4 regions of the Arthrobacter sp. MYb221 genome follow, and region 2 is predicted to be linked to each of the others. Evidence: riboswitches for the same ligand, from Rfam matches in the RefSeq annotation. Region 2 holds a riboswitch; each other region holds the start of a gene.
What was found. Region 2 has a riboswitch for S-adenosylmethionine ahead of CQ015_RS09195 (acyl-CoA dehydrogenase family protein). Riboswitches for the same ligand answer to the same signal wherever they lie in the genome.
Positions count from the first base shown of each region.

Region 1: another riboswitch for S-adenosylmethionine. It lies ahead of CQ015_RS08495 (acyl-CoA dehydrogenase); the one in region 2 lies ahead of CQ015_RS09195 (acyl-CoA dehydrogenase family protein).
Region 3: another riboswitch for S-adenosylmethionine. It lies ahead of CQ015_RS03970 (bifunctional o-acetylhomoserine/o-acetylserine sulfhydrylase); the one in region 2 lies ahead of CQ015_RS09195 (acyl-CoA dehydrogenase family protein).
Region 4: another riboswitch for S-adenosylmethionine. It lies ahead of CQ015_RS08545 (ABC transporter substrate-binding protein); the one in region 2 lies ahead of CQ015_RS09195 (acyl-CoA dehydrogenase family protein).

Region 1 covers NZ_PCPW01000005.1:181,893-187,217, forward strand. The annotation lists gene acs (acetate--CoA ligase) at 1-1,946, opposite strand, end outside; SAM riboswitch class I at 2,097-2,204, opposite strand; SAM riboswitch class I at 2,470-2,570, shown strand; gene CQ015_RS08495 (acyl-CoA dehydrogenase) at 2,587-3,921, shown strand; gene CQ015_RS08500 (LLM class flavin-dependent oxidoreductase) at 3,986-5,325, shown strand, end outside.
Region 2 covers NZ_PCPW01000006.1:84,222-89,546, reverse strand. The annotation lists gene CQ015_RS09210 (flavin reductase family protein) at 1-390, shown strand, start outside; gene CQ015_RS09205 (4-hydroxyphenylacetate 3-hydroxylase family protein) at 434-2,029, shown strand; gene CQ015_RS09200 (MBL fold metallo-hydrolase) at 2,109-3,299, shown strand; SAM riboswitch class I at 3,636-3,726, shown strand; gene CQ015_RS09195 (acyl-CoA dehydrogenase family protein) at 3,781-5,007, shown strand; gene CQ015_RS09190 (acyl-CoA dehydrogenase family protein) at 5,041-5,325, shown strand, end outside.
Region 3 covers NZ_PCPW01000002.1:328,271-333,595, reverse strand. The annotation lists gene CQ015_RS03985 (CPBP family intramembrane glutamic endopeptidase) at 1-620, shown strand, start outside; gene CQ015_RS03980 (GNAT family acetyltransferase) at 678-1,085, shown strand; gene CQ015_RS03975 (VOC family protein) at 1,183-1,827, opposite strand; SAM riboswitch class IV at 2,001-2,118, shown strand; gene CQ015_RS03970 (bifunctional o-acetylhomoserine/o-acetylserine sulfhydrylase) at 2,210-3,553, shown strand; gene CQ015_RS03965 (homoserine O-acetyltransferase) at 3,556-4,701, shown strand; gene CQ015_RS03960 (SGNH/GDSL hydrolase family protein) at 4,798-5,325, opposite strand, start outside.
Region 4 covers NZ_PCPW01000005.1:196,109-201,433, forward strand. The annotation lists gene CQ015_RS08540 (ABC-F family ATP-binding cassette domain-containing protein) at 1-1,035, shown strand, start outside; partial or broken gene CQ015_RS19325 (IS982 family transposase) at 2,190-2,397, opposite strand; partial or broken gene CQ015_RS19330 (IS5/IS1182 family transposase) at 2,343-3,100, shown strand; SAM riboswitch class I at 3,414-3,504, shown strand; gene CQ015_RS08545 (ABC transporter substrate-binding protein) at 3,627-5,267, shown strand; gene CQ015_RS08550 (ABC transporter permease) at 5,279-5,325, shown strand, end outside.

The DNA of each region.
Region 1 (5,325 bases), on a different contig from region 2:
ATCTCGTTGAGCCGGGCAATGCATGGTTCATTTTGCAAGCTGGTGGTGTCCCCGAGCTTGGTGCCCTCGAAGAGCTGGGTCAGCAGGCGGCGCATGATTTTGCCCGAGCGGGTCTTGGGCACATCGGGGACCAGGACGATATCGCGTGGTTTGGCGATCGGTCCGATCTGCGTGGTGACGGTTGCGCGCAGCTCGGCGATGAACTGCTGCTGGCGGGCGAGCGTCTGCGCATCGGGTTGCGCCGCAACCAGCGAGGCATCCAGCGGCACCACGAACGCGGTAGCCGCATGCCCGGTCTGCTGATCCGGGGTCGGGCAGACTCCCGCCTCGACCACGCCTGGGTGGGTGACCAGTGCTGATTCGATCTCGATGGTGGACAGCCGGTGCCCGGAAATATTGATCACGTCATCGGTGCGTCCCAGGATGTAGATATCCCCATCCTCATCGAAACGCGCGCCATCCCCGGCCAGGAACCAGCCCTGCGCGGCGTACTGCTCCCAGTAGCTGGTGTAGTAGCGTTCCGGGTTTCCCCAGACCGTGCGGGCCATGGACGGGCCGGTCTGGGTGATCACGATATTTCCCTGCTCGTTGGGCCCCACGCGGCCGCCGGCGGCGTCCACGATGTCCACCGAAACGCCGGGCAGCGCCCGCGAAGCGCAGCCGGGCTTGAAGTGCTCGTCGGTAGGCAGCGGGGAGAGGACTGTCGCGCCGGACTCGGACTGCCACCAGGTATCGACCATCGGGATGCCGCCGGGGGTGCCGCGCCCCAGCTGAGCGCGCAGCCAGCGCCACGCCTCGGGGTTGACCGCCTCGCCCACGGTGCCGCCCACCCGAACCGAGGACAGGTCATAGTCGGCGGGAACCCCTTCGGGGAACCAGCCCATCAGCGAACGGACCAGGGTCGGCGCGGTGTAGTAGCTGGTGACCTTGTAGCGTTCGATGATCTCAAAGTGGCGGCCCGGGTGCGGTGCGTTGGGCACGCCCTCGTAGATCACCTGGGTGACGCCGTTGGCCAGCGGGCCGTAGATCTCGTAGGTGTGCGCGGTGACCCAAGCCAGATCTGCGGTGCACCAGTGCACGTCGCCCGCGCGCTGGGATTCGTCGGGGTTGCCGAACAGGAGATTGTGGCTGTACGCGGCCTGGGTCAGGTAACCGCCGGTGGTGTGCACCAGGCCCTTGGGCTGACCGGTGGTTCCGGAGGTGTACATGATGAACAGCGGCGTCTCGGCGTCAAAAGCCTGCGCCGCGTGCTCGGTGGACTGGGTTTCCACCGCCTCGTGCCACCACACGTCGCGTCCGGCGGTCCACGGGATCTCATCCCCGGTCCGGCGGATTACCAGAACCTTTTCGATGCTGTTTTCCCCGGATACCGCAAGGTCTGCGTTGGCCTTGACCGGAACCGAGGTGCCGCGGCGGAACTGGCCGTCGGTGGTGACCAGCAGCTTGGCCTTGGTGTCTTCCACCCGGAACTTCAACGCCTCCGCGGAGAAGCCGCCGAAGACCAGCGAATGGATCGCCCCGATGCGTGCACAGGCCAGGGTGATGACGATGGTTTCGATAAGCACCGGCAGGTAGATGACCACGCGGTCGCCCTTGGCCACGCCGAGCTCCTGCAGGGCGTTCGCCGCCTGGCTGACGCGCTCCTGGAGGTTCCGATAGGTCACCGCGATGCGGTCACCTGGCTCGCCCTCGAAGTAGAGGGCGACCTTTTCACCGTTGCCGGCTGCCACATGGCGGTCGGCGCAATTCACCGCGGCGTTGAGCTTGCCCCCCAGGTACCAGGAGATCTGCGGGCCGCGCTTGGCTTGTGCGTCTGCCGGGATGATCTGGCTGGTGGTGTGCCATGGGGTGTCCCAGTCAAGCAGGTTCGCCGCCTCGTCCCAGAACTCCTGGCGTGCCTCGGCGCTGGAGGGCTGATTTGTACTGGCCAATTCGGTGGTGGTCATTGCGGTCCTTGAAAAGTTTAGGGCGATTAATTTCGAGTCAGCGGAAGGCGCACTGAGCGTGTGGGTGCGCGGTACTTTATGGGAACGCCAAGAAAGTGCAATGTCGCATAGCGAGCCGTTGCGGGCAAGGCGAAATGAAAGCCATGATCATCTCCATCGTTCCTGGCGGTAGCACCGGTCACCGTTTGGTTTATTAACCGTGGGTGGTGGTTGCTGCGGCGTCACAGAGCCAGATCTCTTAGCCGCTCGGGATGGTTACACGACTATTACAGGCCTTCGAACGATTTCAATGCAAATCTTTCGTAACATGATAAATATTCGATAGATGCGTCACATCATCGTGATGTTTCGATTTTTATTTCACTAATCGCGTATTTGGCCGAAAAATCGCTAAACGCTAGGCATTGTGTTCGGCCGCGTTAGGCAAGTGCTGTCCTTGATGCATTTCAATCTCCATCCGTGCACGACGAAATGTGACTAACCGGGTTGAGGACGAAGTAGACCTCAGGCTACAAATGATTACGAACCATCCAGAGCGACCGAGAGATCTGGCTCGTCGACGTCGCAGCAACCACCCACCTAAATATTGGCGCGGGACGGTGCTACAGCCAGGACCGATGGAAAGAATTGAGGACTTTCGATGTCATTTGGCGATCCCGCTGGCGACTTTAATGCGCTCAGCGACCCGTCTATTGCGGGTAGCGCGGTGGAGCTTGACGACCTTCCACAGGAACTTCCTACCCGGCAGCTGCTGAAAATCACCCCGGGCCCCGGCGCTGACGAGCAGTATGAACGGCTTGCCGGCATTTTCCGTCCGGTGTTCGCACAGATCGCCGCCGGTGCAAGGGAACGCGACCGGCAGCGGATCCTGCCTTTCGAACAGGTTGGCTTGCTGAACCGTGAGCGCTTCGGTGCGCTGCGCCTGCCGGTTGCCGACGGCGGCCATGGGGCGCGCTTGAGCGATGTCTTCCGGTTGCTCATCGAATTAGCCGAGGCCGACTCGCATGTGGCTCAGCTATGGCGCGCGCATATTGCCTTCGTGGAAAATGCGGTGCGACTGAAAGATGCGCAGCTCCGTAGCAAATGGGTTGCCCGAATCAGCTCCGGGCAGATCGTGGGCAACGCCTACACCGAGGAAGGCGGCAACGCCCTCGGGTTGCTCAACACCAAGGTCACCGAGGAGGGGTCGCGCTGGCTGGTCAATGGGCGGAAGTTCTATTGCACCGGCACCATCTTCGCCGACTGGACCACCGTAGCGGTGGCGCACCCACAGCTCCCAGGGCGCCAGATCGCGGTAGTTTCCACCCAGCACAGCGGCGTGAAAATCCTCGATGACTGGGATGGTTTCGGCCAACAGCTCACCGGTACCGGCAGCACCGAATTCCACGAAGTTCCGGTGGACACCTTCATGCCGGAGGATCCCACGGATCCGGAAGCCGCGATCTTCCAACTCGTGCTCATGGCGGTACAGGCCGGAATCGGACGGGCGGCACTGAACGACCTGCGCTCCTCCGTGCAGGCGCGTACCCGCAGTTTCAGCACCGGCACCGGAGTTCCGGTGCACCGCGAACCGCAGGTCTTGCAGCTCGTCGGGGAGGTTTCCGCCGAAATCTTCGCCGCGGAGTCCGTGGTCATGGGCGCGGTGCTGGAGGTCGAGTCGGCCATGGCCGACGCGAACCTGAACGCCGAGGAGCGCTTTGCCGTGTGCGAACTGGCGGCAAACCGTGCCCAGACGATCGTGCAGCCGCTGGTCATCGGTGCGACCAGCAAGCTCTTCGACGCGCTGGGTGCATCTTCCACCCGCAATAGCTGCAATATGGACCGCCACTGGCGCAACGCCCGAACCATCGCGACGCACAATCCGGCGATCTACAAGGCGCGCATCGTGGGGGACTACGAGATCAACGGCGTGCAGCCCCAACGGCTGTCCGTCACCGGCACGGTAACCGGAGCAAACCGGTTCGCCGGCAGCTAGGCAACACTCCTCGAACACAGATTTTTAGACTTACCAGATTTCTTCTATGGATAGGGGCACACCAATGAGCGAGAACAAGCGCGAAATCCTTTTTAACGCCTTCGATATGAACTGCGTGGTGCACCAGTCGCCGGGCCTCTGGCGCCACCCGGATGACAAGGCGTCGACCTACAACACCCTTGGCTACTGGACCCACCTGGCCAAGGTGCTGGAAAAGGGCAAATTCGACGGGCTGTTCCTCGCCGACGTGCTGGGCACCTACGACGTCTACAAGGGCACCAACGAGACTCCGCTGCGCAGCGGAGCCCAGGCGCCGGTTAATGACCCGATGATGCTCGTCTCCGCGATGGCCGCGGTCACCGAGAACCTCGGCTTCGGCGTCACCGCCGGCACCGCCTATGAGCACCCTTATGCCTTCGCGCGCCGCCTGGCCACCCTGGACCACCTGACCAATGGCCGTGTCGGCTGGAATGTGGTCACCGGCTACCTGCCGTCGGCGGCCCGAAATATGGGCCAGGAAGACCAGATGGAGCACGACGAGCGCTACAACCACGCCGATGAGTACCTCGAAGTGGTCTACAAGCTGCTCGAAGGTTCGTGGGAAGAGGACGCGGTGCAGAACAACAAGGAATCCGGCGTCTACACCGACCATTCCAAAGTGCACCCGATCAATCACGAGGGCAAGTACTTCAAGGTTCCAGGCATCGCGATTACCGAGCCTTCCACCCAGCGTACCCCGGTGATTTACCAGGCCGGCGCCTCCAAGCGCGGGACCGAATTCGCCGCGTCGAACGCCGAAGCGATCTTCGTGAATTGCCCAACGCGAGATTTGCTCAAGGAAGCGGTCGCCAAAATTCGCGACGCTGCCGAAGCCGCCGGACGCGACCGCCACGACATCAAGATCTTCGCCATGCAGACCATCATCACCGGTGAAAGCTCTGAGCTGGCCCAGGCCAAGTTCGAGGACTACAGTTCCTACGTGGATATCGACGGCGCGCTGGCATTGCTTTCCGGTTGGACCGGCATCGACATGTCCGTCTACGGACCAGACGATGTCATCGGCGACGACGTGAAGTCCAACGCCATCCAGTCCTCGGTGGAAACCTTCAAGAAGGCCAGCGGGGATGACGGAAAGCCATGGACCATCCGCCAGTTGGCCGAATGGATCGGCGTGGGCGGATTCGGCCCGGTCTCCGTCGGTTCGGGTGCCGAGGTAGCCGAGAAACTCATCGACTGGGTGGACTACACCGACGTAGATGGCTTCAACCTCGCCTATGCGGTCACTCCAGGCACCTTCGAGGATGTCGTGGAATACGTGGTGCCAGAACTCCAGGCCCGCGGGGTCTACAAGACCGAATACACCGAGGGCTCGCTGCGCCACAAGCTGTTCGGCGCCGGGGACCG
Region 2 (5,325 bases):
GGAAACAAGGTCTCCGGATATTTGGAAGAATCACCTTTCGCGATCAACATCATGTCCGCCAACCAGTTGGACACCTGCCTGAACTTTGCCGGCAAGCCCATGAAGGGCGAAGTGGCCTGGCGATCGGACGCGCAGGACATCCCGGTAATCGAAGGAAATATCGCCACCCTCGAATGCGAGCCCTGGGCCACCTACGACGGTGGCGACCACCTGATCGTCATCGGACGGGTGATTGCCCTGCACAGCGACAACGAGCTGGAACCCCTTGGCTTCTTCGGTGGCAAATTCCGCGATGTCGGCGACTACATCGGCGGTGCCCCTTGGACCTCCTGCGGAGACTCCCTTGCCTCCGGCTGGTTCGAGGGAAGCACCGATTTCAAATCCTTCTAAGCATCTCCAATCCGACCGACCCAACCCATAGGAGCTGAACACCATGACCCAGATATCCGAGCCCACCCAATCCGCCAGCGACATGTCCGCGCGGACCACCCCAGCCAACCCGAAATTACCGATGACCGGCGACGAGTACATCGAGTCGCTGCGCGATGGCCGAGAAGTCTACATCCACGGCGAACGCGTCAAGGATGTAACAACCCATCCGGCCTTCCGCAACTCGATCCGCATGGCAGCCCGGCTATATGACGGGTTCCACGACCCGGCGACCTCCGGCAAGCTGCTAGTCCCGACCGATACCGGATCCGGCGGCATGACCCACCCCTTCTTCAAGGTTCCGAAGTCCGTGCAGGATCTGAAGGACTCGCGCACCGCGATAGAGACCTGGTCCCGGATGAGCTATGGCTGGCTCGGGCGCTCGCCGGACTACAAGGCGGCGTTCCTGGGAACCCTGGGTTCCATGCCGGAGTTCTACTCGCCATACCAGGAGAACGCCCTGCGCTGGTACAAGGAGTCGCAGGAGAAGGTGCTGTACTGGAACCACGCGATCATCAATCCCCCGGTTGACCGTCACTTGCCGCCCGATCAGGTAGCCGACGTCTTCATGAAGGTGGAGAAGGAAACCGACAACGGCGTCATCGTCTCCGGGGCTAAGGTCGTGGCCACCGGCTCGGCGATCACCAACTTCAACTTCATCTCGCACTATGGGCTGCCGATCAAGAAGAAGGAATATGCGCTGATCTGCACCGTGCCGATGGATGCGCCTGGAGTCAAGCTGATCTCGCGCACCTCCTACGCGCAGAACGCCGCGGTCACCGGCACCCCGTTCGACTACCCGCTGTCCTCGCGCATGGATGAGAACGACGCGGTATTCGTCTTCGACAAGGTGCTGGTGCCGTGGGAAAACATCTTCGCCTACGGCGATCCGGAGCAAATCAACGGCTTCATGCCGCAGACCGGCTTCATCCAGCGCTTCACCTTCCAAGGCTGTATCCGCTTGGCAGTGAAGCTGGACTTCATCGCCGGACTGCTGCTCAAGGCCTTGGAAATCACCGGAACCCAGGACTTCCGCGGGGTGCAGGCAAGGGCCGGAGAAGTCATCGGCTGGCGCAACCTGTTCTGGGGCCTGGTCGACGGCATGATGCTCAACCCGGACCAGGGCCCTAATGGCTCGGTGCTGCCGAAGATGGACTACGGGCTGGCCTACCGCATGTTCATGGCCCAGGGCTACGGCCGGATCAAGGAAATCATCGAGCAGGATGTGGCCTCGGGCCTGATCTACCTGCCCAGCGGCGCGCTGGATTTCCAGAATCTGGAGATCCGCCCGTATCTGGACAAGTACGTCCGCGGTTCCAACGGAGTGCAGGCCGTTGACCGGGTCAAGCTCATGAAATTGCTCTGGGATGCTATCGGTTCCGAATTCGGCGGACGGCACGAACTCTACGAGCGGAACTATTCGGGAAACCACGAGAACGTGCGCATCGAAATGCTCATGCATGCCAAGAATTCCGGCGCCACCTCGCTGATGAACGGCATGGTCGAGCAGTGCATGGGGGAGTACAACCTGGACGGCTGGACGGTTCCCGATCTATTCAACAGCGATGACGTTAACGCCTACCTGAAGCGCGGTCGCTAATTCCACCCAGCCAGCGGGCGGGATGCCGGGCGGTGCGGGAAACCCTCGTTACCTATAAGAACTCAATGAAAGGAAACACATGTGCGAGATCCTCGGGCGGGCCGCGGCCGCCGGAATCGGCAGGCGTGCGATGCTTGCCAGTTTGGGGCTCGGCGCAGCTGCGGCCGGGCTGGGAGCCATGGCTGGCCCGGCGCGCGCGACTGATCCAGCAAGACGGGAATTCGGCCCGGCGCCAGCTGGCAGCAGCAACACCCGGCTGGTGCTGCTGGGCACTTCCGGCGGCCCTCCCTATTGGCCCGGCGGGTCCCGCGAGGGAATCTCCACCGCGCTGGTGGTGGGGGACCGCTACTACATCATCGATGCCGGCCATGGAGTTATGGGCCAGTTGCGCAAAGCCCGGCTGGGGATCAACTATGAAACAGATATGGACGGTCCGCTGGATGCGCTCGGCGGCATCTTCCTGACCCACTTGCATTCGGACCATGTCGCAGATCTGAATAACATCCTCAGTGAAGGCATCTTCAACGGGTTACAGCATGTGGAGAAGAAAGTGCCGATTTGGGGACCGGGAAATCGCGGGGAACTGCCCGAACTATTCGGCGGAGGCAAGGCGCCCAAACCCGTCAATCCGCGCAATCCCACCCCTGGGACCAAGCAGATGACGGACCTGCTGGTCCAAGCCTTCGCCACGGATTTCAACGATCGCCTTTTCGACAATCGAAAACCGCGACCGGACGAGCTCTGGGAAGCGTTCGATGTGCCTGTTCCCAAGGAGTATATGAAGAACCCCAACTCGGATCCCTGCCCGGCCATGGAGCCTTTCGACTTCTTCGAGGACGACCGCATTAAGGTCTCGGCCATCCTGGTCAACCACGCACCGGTATTCCCGGCTCTGGCCTATCGATTCGAAACCGAAGAAGGATCCGTCGTCTTTTCCGGGGACACCGGTTTGACGCCCAACATCACGACCCTGGCGCAGGGAGCCGATGTCCTGGTGCACGAGGTACTCGACAAGACATGGCCCGAGTCGCTGTTCCCGCAGCCGCGCAGCGACGCGCAAGAAGGCCTATACCAGCATCTGATACAGGCGCACACCTTGATTGAGGACGTGGGGAAGGTAGCTCAGGCGGCAAACGTCGGAACCTTGGTGCTCTCGCATCTGGTGCCCGGGAACCGCCCCGACGAGGTTTGGGCGCGTTGCGCCGAGGATTTCGACGGGAAGCTGGTGATCGGCCGAGACCTCGACGTCATTGGCGTCGGAACGCAGTAGGTCCAGGGGTGCGCCGTAGCAGGCGTATCCAGAGCATCGTGCGCAGGGGTGACAGTTGGCGGCAATCCGCCGCAACCTCCCCTGCGCTTCTTGCGTTGGCCCGAGAGCGAAAGGACTGGACCGCAGGACTGTGCGCAAAGGCGGTACAACGGCTTTCTGGTGGATGCTCCACGCCCTGGACCCTGGCCTAGTTTTACGAATTATTCTGTAATGTGCCAGGCAATAGTCGACATTTTTCTCCCCGACCCAACAATCCTGACTCCCTTCTGAGCGTCATATTGCCTCTTATGACTGCATTCTCGTTCGCTCGTACTTCAACTGCTTGACTCGAAGTACCAACCATCCAGAGCGGCTGAGAGACCTGGCTCGACGACGCCGCAGCAAGCCTGCCTTCCGCAGCTAGTGCTAACGCCAGGTTCGATGGATCAGCAGAAAGCAACTTTCTGCTTCCTTCGGAGCAAGACTCTAAGGGAGAACGAAAATGACCGTACTGAGCACGCAACTGCCCCGCGTTCCCTACACCGGGAGCGCAGATGAGGCCGAGCTCGCCCACTGGCGCGAGATCGCCGGCCGGGTCGCGGCCACCCTGGCCGCCGATGCGCTGGAGCGCGACCGCAAAAACGAGCAGCCCTTCGCCGAGGTGCAGCTGCTGCGCGAGGCCGGGCTGCTGAACCTGCTGGTTCCGGCCGAATTCGGGGGAGCCGGAGCGCACTGGGCCACCGCTTTTGAAACCATCCGCATCCTGGCCGCGGCCGACGGGTCCATCTCCCAGCTGCTGGCCTACCACTACATCAACCAGTCCGGCATCGCCTTCTACGCTCCGGCCGAAGCCCAGGCCGCGTGGTGGCAGCGGACCGTGGCCGGAGGCTGGCTCTGGGGCGATTCGGTGAATCCGGTGGACCCGCAGCTGACGCTCACCGCGGAGGACGATGGCTTCCGGCTGAACGGTTTCAAGCGTTTCTCCACCGGCTCCGGAGTCGGCGAGGTGATCGTCGTCAACGCCGAGGTCTCCGGAGGCCCGCGCCACGGCGAAGTGTTGGCCTTCGTCCTCCCGCGCGACCGGGAAGGGCTGGAAATCGTCGATGACTGGGATTACCTGGGCCAGCGCTTGAGCGCCTCGAACTCGTTGAAGTACCACAACGTGCGCATCGAGGCCGCCGATCTGCTCGGGGCGGTGACCGACGAGCCGGTGTCCACCCTGCTCACCCCCGGGATCCAGCTGGCCTTCGCGAACTTCTACCTGGGCATCGCCGAGGGCGCGTTGGCCCGCGGCAAGCAGATATTGCTGGGCCGCAAGAACGCCTGGTTCCTCTCGGCGGCGGAGACCTACTCCCAGGACGTCGTCTTCCAGCGCACCGTGGGCGAGCTGAAGGCGCGCACCGCCGCGGTGGCCGCGCTGGCCGAGAAGCTCGGCCGCAAATTCGATGCGCTGCTGGCCAAGGCGGGGAACGTCACCCAGCCTGAACGCGCGGCGCTGGCGGTGGAAATCGCCGAGGCCAAGGTGGTCTCCACCGAGATCGGCGTGGAGGTCGCCAACCGCATCTTCGAGGTCACCGGTTCCTCCTCTACGCAGAATGATGTGGGCCTGGATCTGTTCTGGCGCAATGTGCGCACCCACTCGCTGCACGACCCGGTGGACTACAAGAAAATCGAGGTCGGCGCGTACTTCCTGCGCGGGGAAACCCAGCCGCTCTCGCTCTACACCTAAACCTCAACCGCACCCACGGATTGGACCGAACTGATGACCGTACTTGCCACCGCCAACCGCCTGGCTGAATTGAAAACCCGCTTCGCCCCGCACTTTGAAAAGATCGCCGCCGGCGCCGCCGAACGCGACCGCAGCGGAGAACTGCCGCACCAGCAGGTGGCCGAGCTGGCCGCCGCCGGCTTCGGCGCATTGCGCGTCCCGGTCTCCCACGGCGGGGCAGGGGCCACCTTGGCCGAGCTCTTCGAATTGCTCGTGGACTTGGCCGCCGCGGACTCCAGCATCGCCCAGGCCTTGCGCGCCCACTTCGCTTTCGTCGAA
Region 3 (5,325 bases), on a different contig from region 2:
CCACATCCATGAACAATCCGTTGAACACGCGAGAATACTTTGACCTGGCGTACCAGCTCCTGGATATCCTTTTCGCCCTGCTCCCGGTGGCCCTCGCGCTCTATTTCATGCATCGAACGCTCGGACGAAGCATCAGGGACATAGGCTTCGATTTCCGTCGTCCTGGCAAGGATGCGCTGCTCGGGGTGTGCTTGTTTCTCGTCATGGGAATCGGCACGCTAGGCGTATATGCAGCGGGTCGAGCATTCGGCATCACCACAGCGCTGGCCACGGCAAATCTCGCAGACTACTGGTGGAGTGTGCCGGTGCTGGTCCTTTCAGCGGTACGCCATGCAGTACTGGAGGAAGTCGTGATGTTGGCTTTCCTCTTCGGCTACGGCAAGAGACTCAATCTTGGACCCTGGGTGCTGATTCTCGGTTCGGCCCTGCTGCGCGGAAGCTATCATCTGTACCAAGGGGCCGGACCGATGATCGGCAACTTCGCCATGGGTGTGGTCTTTGGCTGGCTCTATCATAAATACGGTCGCGTCATGCCCCTGGTCATCGCACATTTCCTGCTGGATGCCGTTGGTTTTGTAGGCTTCTTGCTCATCGGCCCGGCCATCGGCATTGGTGCCTGAGCACTTTCCAGATTCACGATGGCCCAATTTCGGAGTGCTTTTAGCAGGGGAGTGAAAATGCAGATTAGCGAGCTTCAGATGAATGGCCTTGCCGAGGTGGTCGCACTCTGGCAACGGGTGGAACTCACCCGGCCTTGGAATGATCCGCTGGCCGATGCGGAACAAGCGCTACGCAACGAGTCATCCACAATTCTTGTGGGGCACCGCGACGGAGCGCTGCTTGCCTCCGCGATGGTTGGTTTTGATGGTCACCGCGGGTGGCTGTACTACGTTGCGGTCCGTCCCGAGAGCCAGGGCCAAGGACTGGGCCAACAGATCGTTGGCGCGGCCACCGATTGGTTGCGCCGACGTTCGGTGCCCAAGGTGCAGCTGATGGTTCGCTCCGAGAACTCGCAGGTCATTCGATTCTACGAGCAGCAAGGCTACGAAACCCAAGACATTGTGGTTTTGGGCAAGCGGCTATAGGCAGAGCAGAGCCTTGCCAGTTTGAGCGCACAACTGGCATTAAAGAAGAGTAGGTGGGGGCGCCATTGCCCCCACCTACCTTCGTGCGTACCTTGTCTTACAGCACCACGGTACCGTTATCGGTTTCGAAAGTTACAGACAAGATGCCCGGGGTCCCGTTGGGTGCTTCATACTCCATGCTCACCGCACCGAGATTCACGTTTTCTGGCTGCCCCAGCCAATCAAGGACTCGGTCGCGTGAACCGGCAATGGCAATGCTCTGGATCTGGCCAGCGGGATCCAGCGCACGGGAAGGGTGCAAGTCTTCGGTGCCGGCGTCCCAGCGCAACAAGTATGGAACCTGCGGGTCCGCGATCAGACCCTTGATGCCAATCTGCTGCCAGGTGAGTTCGCGGCCGTCAGGGAACTTGCGGTTACCCGGAACCGATTTGCGTCCCAGGCGCTCTTCTGCGCTTGAGAGATCCTCAACTGAAACACACCATCCCATCCATCCGCCGCCCAGCTCGGAACGGGCACGGACCGCCTGCCCAAACGGTGCCTTGTCGCTAGCGGGGTGGTTCAGAACTTCAACTACTTCTAGGTATTGGTCATGCTTGAGCGGGAAAATTACATTGCGAGTTCCGAATCGCGGATGCACGCCTCCCTTGACGAATTCCAAGCCCAAAGCCTCGGAGATTCTTTCGGCGGTTGGCATGAGCCCGTCCGGGCCACATGCGTACGTAACGTGATCTAGCCTCATCATGTGCCCATCATGTCACTATGTGATTCAAGTCTCGACTTAGGCTACCCTAACTGGCAAACTGGCGATCGAACGCTCTGCATAAATTGCGTTATAAAAGTGCAATATGACCGATTGCGTCACTTTGAGCCACTTCATATTGCCAAGATCTTCGGTTGTCCGGCAGACTTGTGTCAGGTCATGAGTCCCAGTAACAAGCCCCGGCTTACTGGGCGGCAACCCTCCTCCGCGGTGGGGTGCCCCGGGTGAAGACCTGGCCCTCGGCACAAACTGTGTCTAGGACAAGCGCGGGTTACCCCCTGGAAAGTACCTCGACGAGGAGCTTCCTGTCGGTGTGTTTTTTAGTGGTGTACCCCCATAGTCAACAAGCTATATGGAGGAAACCATGAGTAACAACTGGTCATTTGAGACGCGTCAGATCCACTCCGGACAACAGCCCGACCCGGTTACCGGAGCGCGTGCCTTGCCGATCTATCAGACGTCTTCGTTCGTCTTCCCCAGCGCAGAGAGCGCGGCCGCGCGCTTCGCCTTGCAGGAGCTGGAGCCGATCTACACTCGCATTGGAAATCCAACCCAGGAAGCCGTCGAAAACCGCATTGCCGACCTCGAAGGCGGTGTCGGCGCACTGTTGCTCGCCTCCGGGCAGGCGGCCACCACCTTCGCCATCCTGAACCTGGCCCAGGCCGGCGACCACCTCGTTGCCAGCCCAAGCCTGTATGGCGGAACGCAGAACCTGTTCAAGCACACGTTGCGCAAGCTCGGCATCCAGGTCACCTTCGTGGCCGATCCGGATAACCTGGCGCAGTGGCGCGAGGCTGTGCAGCCAAATACCAAGGCGTTCTTCGGCGAGGTGGTCTCCAACCCGCGTCAGGACATCCTGGACATCGAGGGAATCTCGGAGATTGCCCACGAAGCCGGTGTTCCGTTGCTGGTGGACAACACCTTGGCCACCCCATACCTGATCCGTCCGATCGAGTGGGGCGCGGACATCGTCATCCATTCGGCCACCAAGTATCTCGGCGGGCACGGCACCGCCATTGCCGGCGTCATCGTGGATTCGGGGAAGTTCGACTTCGCCAAGGATCCGGAACGCTTCCCTGATTTCAACACCCCGGACGAGTCCTACAACGGTTTGGTGTTCGCCCGAGATCTGGGCGTCAACGGCATTCTCGGCGCAAACCTCGCCTACATCCTCAAGGCACGCGTGCAGTTGCTGCGCGACCTGGGCTCATCGGTGGCACCCTTCAACGCCTTCTTGATTGCCCAAGGGCTGGAAACCCTGTCGCTCCGCGTGGAACGCCACGTGCAGAATGCCAAGGAAGTCGCCGCCTGGCTTGAAGGCCATGAGCAAGTCGAGCTGGTCGCCTATGCCGGGTTGCCTTCCTCGCCATGGTTTGAGCGTGGCCAGAAATATGCGCCAAACGGTGTTGGGGCGGTCATCGCCTTTGACGTTGCCGGCGGCGCCGAAGCGGGCAAGGCATTCGTAGATGCCCTAGAACTCCATTCAAATGTGGCGAATATCGGCGACGTTCGCTCGCTGGTGATTCACCCCGCTTCGACCACCCATGCACAGCTGACCGAGGCGGAACGCCTGTCGGCCGGCGTGCGTCCGGGGCTCGTTCGGCTGAGCGTGGGGTTGGAGAACATCAAGGACATACTCGCTGACTTGCAACTTGGTTTTGCTGCGATCGCAGAGCCTGCTAACCAGGAATTGCAGGAAACCCTCTAGGCATGGCATCCATAGTGACTACCGAAGAGACTCTCGACTCGAAGAACCTCGCCGACGGACAGGACGGCATTTTGCGCCGCGCGTCCGTGGGGGAGTACACCTTCGAAACCGGTGGATACCTGCCGCGTATCGAGCTGGCCTATGAATCATGGGGGCAGCTGAACGCGGACGGGTCAAATGCGGTGCTGGTTATGCACGCGCTGACCGGTGATGCTCACGTATCGCAGGGAGATTCGCAGACCCCGGGCTGGTGGGAAGACTTTGTCGGCCCCGGGCTGACCGTTGATACAGACAATTACTTTGTCCTGGCCATCAACATCATTGGTGGTTGCAATGGATCCACCGGGCCCGGTTCGCTCGACGAACACGGCGAAGCCTGGGGCTCACGTTTCCCCTTCGTCACGATCAAAGACTCGGTGCGCCTTGAGGCACGCCTGGCCGACCTGCTCGGGGTGCACACCTGGCATACGGTCATCGGTGGTTCCATGGGTGGAGCGCGGGCCCTCGAATGGGCAGTCGAATTTCCGGAACGGGTCAAGAACGTGGTTGTCATGGCCTCCAGCGCGCAAGCTACGGCGGAGCAGATCGCATTTGCGCAGGTGCAGACCGAGGCGATTCGCCTCGATCCAAATTTTGCGCAAGGCGACTACTACGCCAACGGTGTGCGCCCGGATGCCGGCTTGGGCCTAGCCCGCCGACTGGCGCATATCACCTACCGCTCCGAAGTCGAGCTGGAGACGCGTTTCGCGCGCAAGCCGCAGCCCGGGGAACAGCCACTGGATACCTCGGAAGGTGCACGCGGACGCTACCAGGTGGAAAGCTACCTGGATCACCAAGCGACCAAGCTGGTGCATCGGTTCGATGCGAATAGCTATCTGGTGATCACCGAGGCCTTGATGAGCCACGACGTTGCTCGCGGATACGATTCGCTACGTGATGCCTTGGCCCGTCTGGCTAAGGTGAACGTGGTGGTTGCCGCGGTCAGCAGCGATCGGCTGTACTTCCCGGCACAGTCTGAACTGCTCGCTGCGTCGTTGCCGAAGCCGAAACCGGTGCATTACATCGATTCACCGATTGGCCACGATGGCTTCCTGACGGATGCCAAGCAGCTTGATCCGGTCTTGCGGGCCCTGGTTTTTGACGACTAGGAACTCGCCTAGCTAAGTATCCAAACATAAAAGGAACGCAGTTTGATCCACCAGTAAGCGGTGCATCAAACTGCGTTCCATTGTGCGTTGTGGGGCTCAGTCCTGCATGGGGGCGCTATCCCCAGCGCCCAATGACTCATTCGGCGGTGGCAGGGTGAACGGGGTGGGTACCGGGCGTTTGGCCGTCACCCCGTCACCGGAAGACTGGTGTCGAATGCGGCGCAAAACCCATGGCGCAAAGTACTCGCGTGCCCACTGCAGATCTTCGATTCGCGCTTCGCGCCAGCTTCGTGGCGCGTTGTCCAGCTGAGCATTCAAGGACAGCTCGTGGGGTACGTTCAACGCATCCAAGGCCATCGCGGCGATGAGCTGATGTCCCAGTGGAGAGAAATGCAGCCGGTCGGGGTCCCACATGCGTGTTCGGCGCAGCTCATTCAAGGCCCAGAGGTCGCCCACCACGGCATCGTAACGTTGCGCAATTGCCCGCACGTTTTCGTTGTATATGGCGACTTTCCCGCGTATGCCGCCAAGGACAGGCGTATCGCGAATATCGGGTCCGGTGAGCAATAGTATTGTTGCGCCGGTCTTGCTCAGATCGCTAATCGCCCGCTCTAGCTGTTCGGC
Region 4 (5,325 bases), on a different contig from region 2:
GATAACTATCTAGACGTACCAGGCAAAGAATGGCTGGAAGCGCGACTTTTGGAGACAGACAAAGCTGTGCTACTGGTGAGTCATGATAGACAGCTTTTGTCGAATACTTCGTCCAAGGTAGTAGCCGTAGACGCGGGTACAACGTGGACTCATGGTGGTTCCTTCACTGGGTGGGATGAGATTAGAGCGGCCCGGATCTCACGGCTCGAAGAGCTTCACCGACGTTGGGATGAAGAGCATGATCGGTTGATACAACTTGTACACACGCTCCGTGAACAGGCGAAAATAAGCGCTAGTATGGCGCCTAAATACAGGGCAATGCAGACTAGACTTCGGAAGTACGAAGAGGCAGGTCGGCCGCCTGAACTACCTATTCAGCAAAAAATTGTATCGCGTTTATTCGGCAGTCGAACCGGGCTGCGCACTCTCACGACCGAAAATTTGGTTCTAGAGGACCTTACCAAGGCTTTTAGCTTAGAGCTGTTCTATGGGGATCGAGTAGCTGTAATTGGAGGTAACGGGACAGGAAAGAGCCATTTTCTTAGATTGTTGGCCGGGGAACATGTTGACATATCGGGGACTTGGGGTTGGGGGTCGAGGGTCAAGCTGGGCTATTTCGCTCAGACGCATTCCCACCCGGAGTGGGAGGGACAAACGGCGATTGCTATACTTCAAGAATGCTCGTCGCCCGACTCGGGGGGACGTGAGTTTGGAACTGCTATGTCGATGCTTTCCAGATACGGTATCGGCGCCGTGGCTGAACTCCCGTTCGATAAACTATCAGGCGGCCAACAGGCAAGGTTGCAAGTGCTCCTCCTAGAAGCTGGCGGGAGCAATGTTTTGCTCCTTGACGAACCCACAGACAACCTTGATCTTGTATCGGCGGAAGCACTCCAGAAAGCCATACTGGCTTTCGATGGTGTTGTTGTCGCGGTGACACATGATCGATGGTTTGCGCGCACCTTCGACCGCTTCGTTCACTTTGCATCTAACGGAATGGTGTCTGAACCGCGGGATCCGATCTGGCACGAGTAGACGACCAGAGACAAGCAACGTTACTGGCTGGGGCCTTGTGAAAGATCGTAGAGATTCTCGTCGCTAATTCATTTCTAGACGATTGCGGCTCTCTTTCGACCAGTGATGTTTTGGTGGACAGAGACACGTAGAAAGCTCTTCGGATTCTGACTATCTAAACACCGGCTGAACGCGTTCTTGATTTTGCTGCACGCAAGCGAGAAGAGAGTTCCAGAAGGGGTGTATGATTATTTTTTCGCAACGGGCATTCGCGAACTTCATAGAAAACTAGCACCGGGAAATCTGGGCGCTGTGCAGCAGTCCGGGTCAAGTACTTCGGACTGGACTGAGTGCGCGGCAGGAATTCTGCTCAGTTCAGCGCGCGTGGAAGGTGCTCCGTAGTAGGTGTCGGCACTCAGCATGGTGAAGATAATGTTGTGCCGGTGGCGCGCCACCGCGATCACCGCTTGATTTTGTTTCTAGCCCGCCGCGTTTCTCGTCGAAATGCGCTCTGGAACCAAAGTATTCGAATTCGAGCGACGCGAATGCGGACTGGTACAAGGCTCGGTTGAGGCTATGGTTTCCCTTCCACGAGAAATGGACCCTACGAATTGATGTGTCAGATCTCTACGTCACCGGTGTTAAGCCTGGGTACGTGGCGCGGTGGGGACATCAGGCGGTCGCGAAGTGCTTGCCACTGACTTCGGTGAGGATATTAGATTCGCTATGGATCCCCACCCTGAGGATCGACGAGTGCCTCCACACGCACCCGGATCGCTTCTCTAGCGGCCCGGGTGTCGGCTACCATCAACACTAACTCGGGTAACATGCTATCGGAACCTCCTTCCCGGATGCGATCATAGATTGCACCGTTTTTAGCAGACGTATTTGGTAGCACCTGTGCGGAGATCGGATGTGGAATCTCGTCTCTTCGTAGACACGGAATCTCATGACTTTGTGGATAGAGGATCTCAATACTTAGTATTTCGATACACTCGTGCTCCAAATACGTCTGCTAACCATGCGCGGCCAAAGTAGCCATGATGTCCTTGGCCCAGCGCAAGCATGTGCCTATCCGAAGGACCGGCGCAGCGCGGCGAGTATCAGAAACTTGACCAGCAGCTGTGCGACGGACACCAAGTTGATTAATTCCTAATTTCCGCCCCGTGCAAAACTCAATGATCATAAGCAAGCAACGAGCGCTTGTGTGGGTCATTAATCTTCCAGTTATGCCAGATCCCCGCGGCCATCGCCAGCAGATTGGCCCCTCTTCGACATCAACCACTCGATGCTCCGTTCACCATGTCGTTCCAGTCCGGTCTGTCCTTTTGGTTGGGTCCCCGAAAAGTAGTCCCCTACGGAGTCAACCCAGCGCCCTCTTCCCTAAAAGGCAAAAGCATGCACCTTTGGGGATGCCACCGCACACGCTTCAACGACGAACTCGACTTCAGCAAATTCATCCAGGTGCTCGTCCTCGGAGCCGCCTACGAGAAAATCGACGACACAACTTGCTCCGCAACCACCATCCGACGCCTACGCGACGATTGGATCAGTACCGGCAGGCATCTTCCTGAACCTCGAACAACTCTGTCTCGAAGGCTACGACCGAATAACCGGACTGGTCCTAGAGAATATAGTTGTCGAGGGATGCTAGGTCAAAACACCCTGCGGAGGCGAAGCGGTCGGATGGTCACCCCAATAGGCAGGGGGAGGTGAGCCGCCAAACGCTCACTGCTAACTGGCGGCCAAGGTATCCCCAGCGGATGAGTCATAGACGGGCCAGCCGCCACGGTTCACCGCTAATTCGTCCCACCTCGAACGACTTAGCCGTTTCGGTTATCTCCTCCCATCCCAAATCACCGTGCATCTGGATGCCGTCTACGACAGCAAGAGCACTTGGGAGCTACTCACCGAGCTAGACTTCAACGCAGTGAACAGCACCAAAGGTGCACCACTGTGAGCGCGAATATGTTGGGACGTGGAGCGAACCAACTCGTTGCCCAATCGCGGCTTCAAAAGAGCAATTGGTACGGTACGAAAATCTATAATATTGACGCGATGTTCAACTTGGCAAACGGCATCATAGCTATCCGCAGACTGAAAAGTTCAGCGGGGATAGCGCGCCGGTGAGATTCAAGGCCTTCATGTCGGGGGCTTTCTATTGGCGCAGTCTCCACCTTAGGAAATTCGAGATTATATTCAATTTATGCAGCAGATAGCAAAATTTGTTAGTCAGCAGCGTCATGAACTGACTTATGACGTTTCGTGACCGGCTTCAGGGCCTGTTTTTGCCCCAAAGTGTGTATTGGGATGACTTCGTGACGCGTATATAACGTCATGGTTGGTCACACCGCACCTGCGCGCGCAGACTTAAATTGTTCGGCAAAGACACCGAATGATAACCATCCAGAGCGACCGAGAGACCTGGCTCGTTGACGTTGCAGCAACCATCCCGGCAGGGAGCGGTGCTAAGGCCAGGACCGATGGAGATTGCTAGATTTCGCAACGGTCCGCACAGGGGAGAAGTCTGCCTTCTTCCCGCCCCGCAATACCGCGGCAGGATCGGGATTTCGGCGTAATCCTCGGGAAATTACCGAGAGGAACACCAGAAAATGCGCAACACACCACTGAGCCTGAAGGCCGCAGCACTACTCGCAGTTCTAGGTCTTTCGCTGACCGCCTGTGGCGGCAACAGCGCATCCACCGCGGAGAGCTCCGAGCCGGCAGCTTCCGCGGAAGCAGGCGCCCCGGTAGAGGGAGGAACGTTCACCTTTGCCGAGGTAACCCCGATCAACAACTGGCAGACCCAGGCCGCTCGCTTCTACGAGAAGGCGAATGTGCTGAACTCGGTGCTGGACCGGTTGACCTATTTTGATACCGAATCCGGCAAGCTCGTAGGCTGGATCGCCTCCGAGTTCACCGCCAATAAGGCACAGACCGAATTCACCTTCACCATTCGTGATGGCGTCACATTCTCGGACGGCACGGCCCTGGATGCCGAAGCGGTCAAGAAAAATCTGGACGCGCTGGGCTTAGGCGTGAAATCCGCGCAGATTCAACCGAACGTCGACTTTTCAGCCTACAAGAGCTCCGAGGTCGTCGGCGAGAACCAGGTCAAGGTGACCCTGAAGCGCCCGGATGCGAACTTCCTGCGCTCCACCTCCTCGGTGACCGCCGGGCTGGTATCCCCGGGCACACTGGAACTGGACAATGCAGGGCAAACCGCAATATCGCAGATCGTCGGTTCCGGACCGTTCGTCTTCGAGTCCGAAAAGCCAGATGAAGAAGTCATCTTCACCAGCCGCGATGACTACGCCTGGGCCCCGGAAACCGCAGCAAACCAGGGTGACGCATACCTTGAACAACTGGTCGTCAAGTACCTGCCAGAAGTTGCCCACCGGGCCGGCGCGGCGCAGTCCGGCCAGGTCGATTTGGTCCGCGGACTGCAGCCCGTTGACGAAGAGGTGCTCAGTGCCGGAGGCGGGCAGATCTTCGCCGCCCAAGGCGTGGACCTGACTACCAACCATGCCGCGATTCGAATCGGTTCGGGCAAGCTGGCCGAGACCAAGGTGCGCCAGGCGTTGCAGGTGGGAATCGACCGCCAGGCGCTGAAGGACACGGTCCTCTCGGACAGCTATGTGCTCGCAGGGTCGATCCTCAACCACCAGGCACCGGGCTTCGTGGATCTGTCTGCCGAGCTCGGCTATGACCCGGAGAAGTCCAAGGCCTTGCTTGAAGAAGCGGGCTGGAGCGTTGGTGCGGACGGGATCCGTGAGAAGGACGGCAAGAAGCTTGAAATCACGGTGGCCAGCTCGAATAACTCCGTGGTCATCAAGCCGGCCTTCGAGCTGATCGAACAGCAATGGCGGGAGATCGGAGTGCAGCTGGTCAACCGTGCTGCGGACAATTCATTTTTGACCAACGCCATGGTCGATGACCAGATCGAATTCTTCGGAACCCGCCAGTTCGCCTACGGCGGCCTGGGGCCGGTCTACGCGCCGGCGACAAATAACCAGACGCTGAACGCCGACAAGGAACTGAACGAATTGTTCACCCGCGAGCAGGCGGCGACCACCGAAGAAGAGCATCTGGAGCTCATCGGCGAGGAGCAGCGCGCGCTGGTTCTGGACAAGGCATTGACCCTCGTGTTGTGGGACGAAGTGCAGGTGTACGGCGCCAACAAGGACGCGCACATCGACTTCACCTCCGGCACCGCACCAATCTTCCAGGGCGCCTGGAAGAGCAACGGCTAAAGGAACTCAACATGGGTGGATACATCGCACAACGCATCGGTCAGGCACTGCTGGTGAT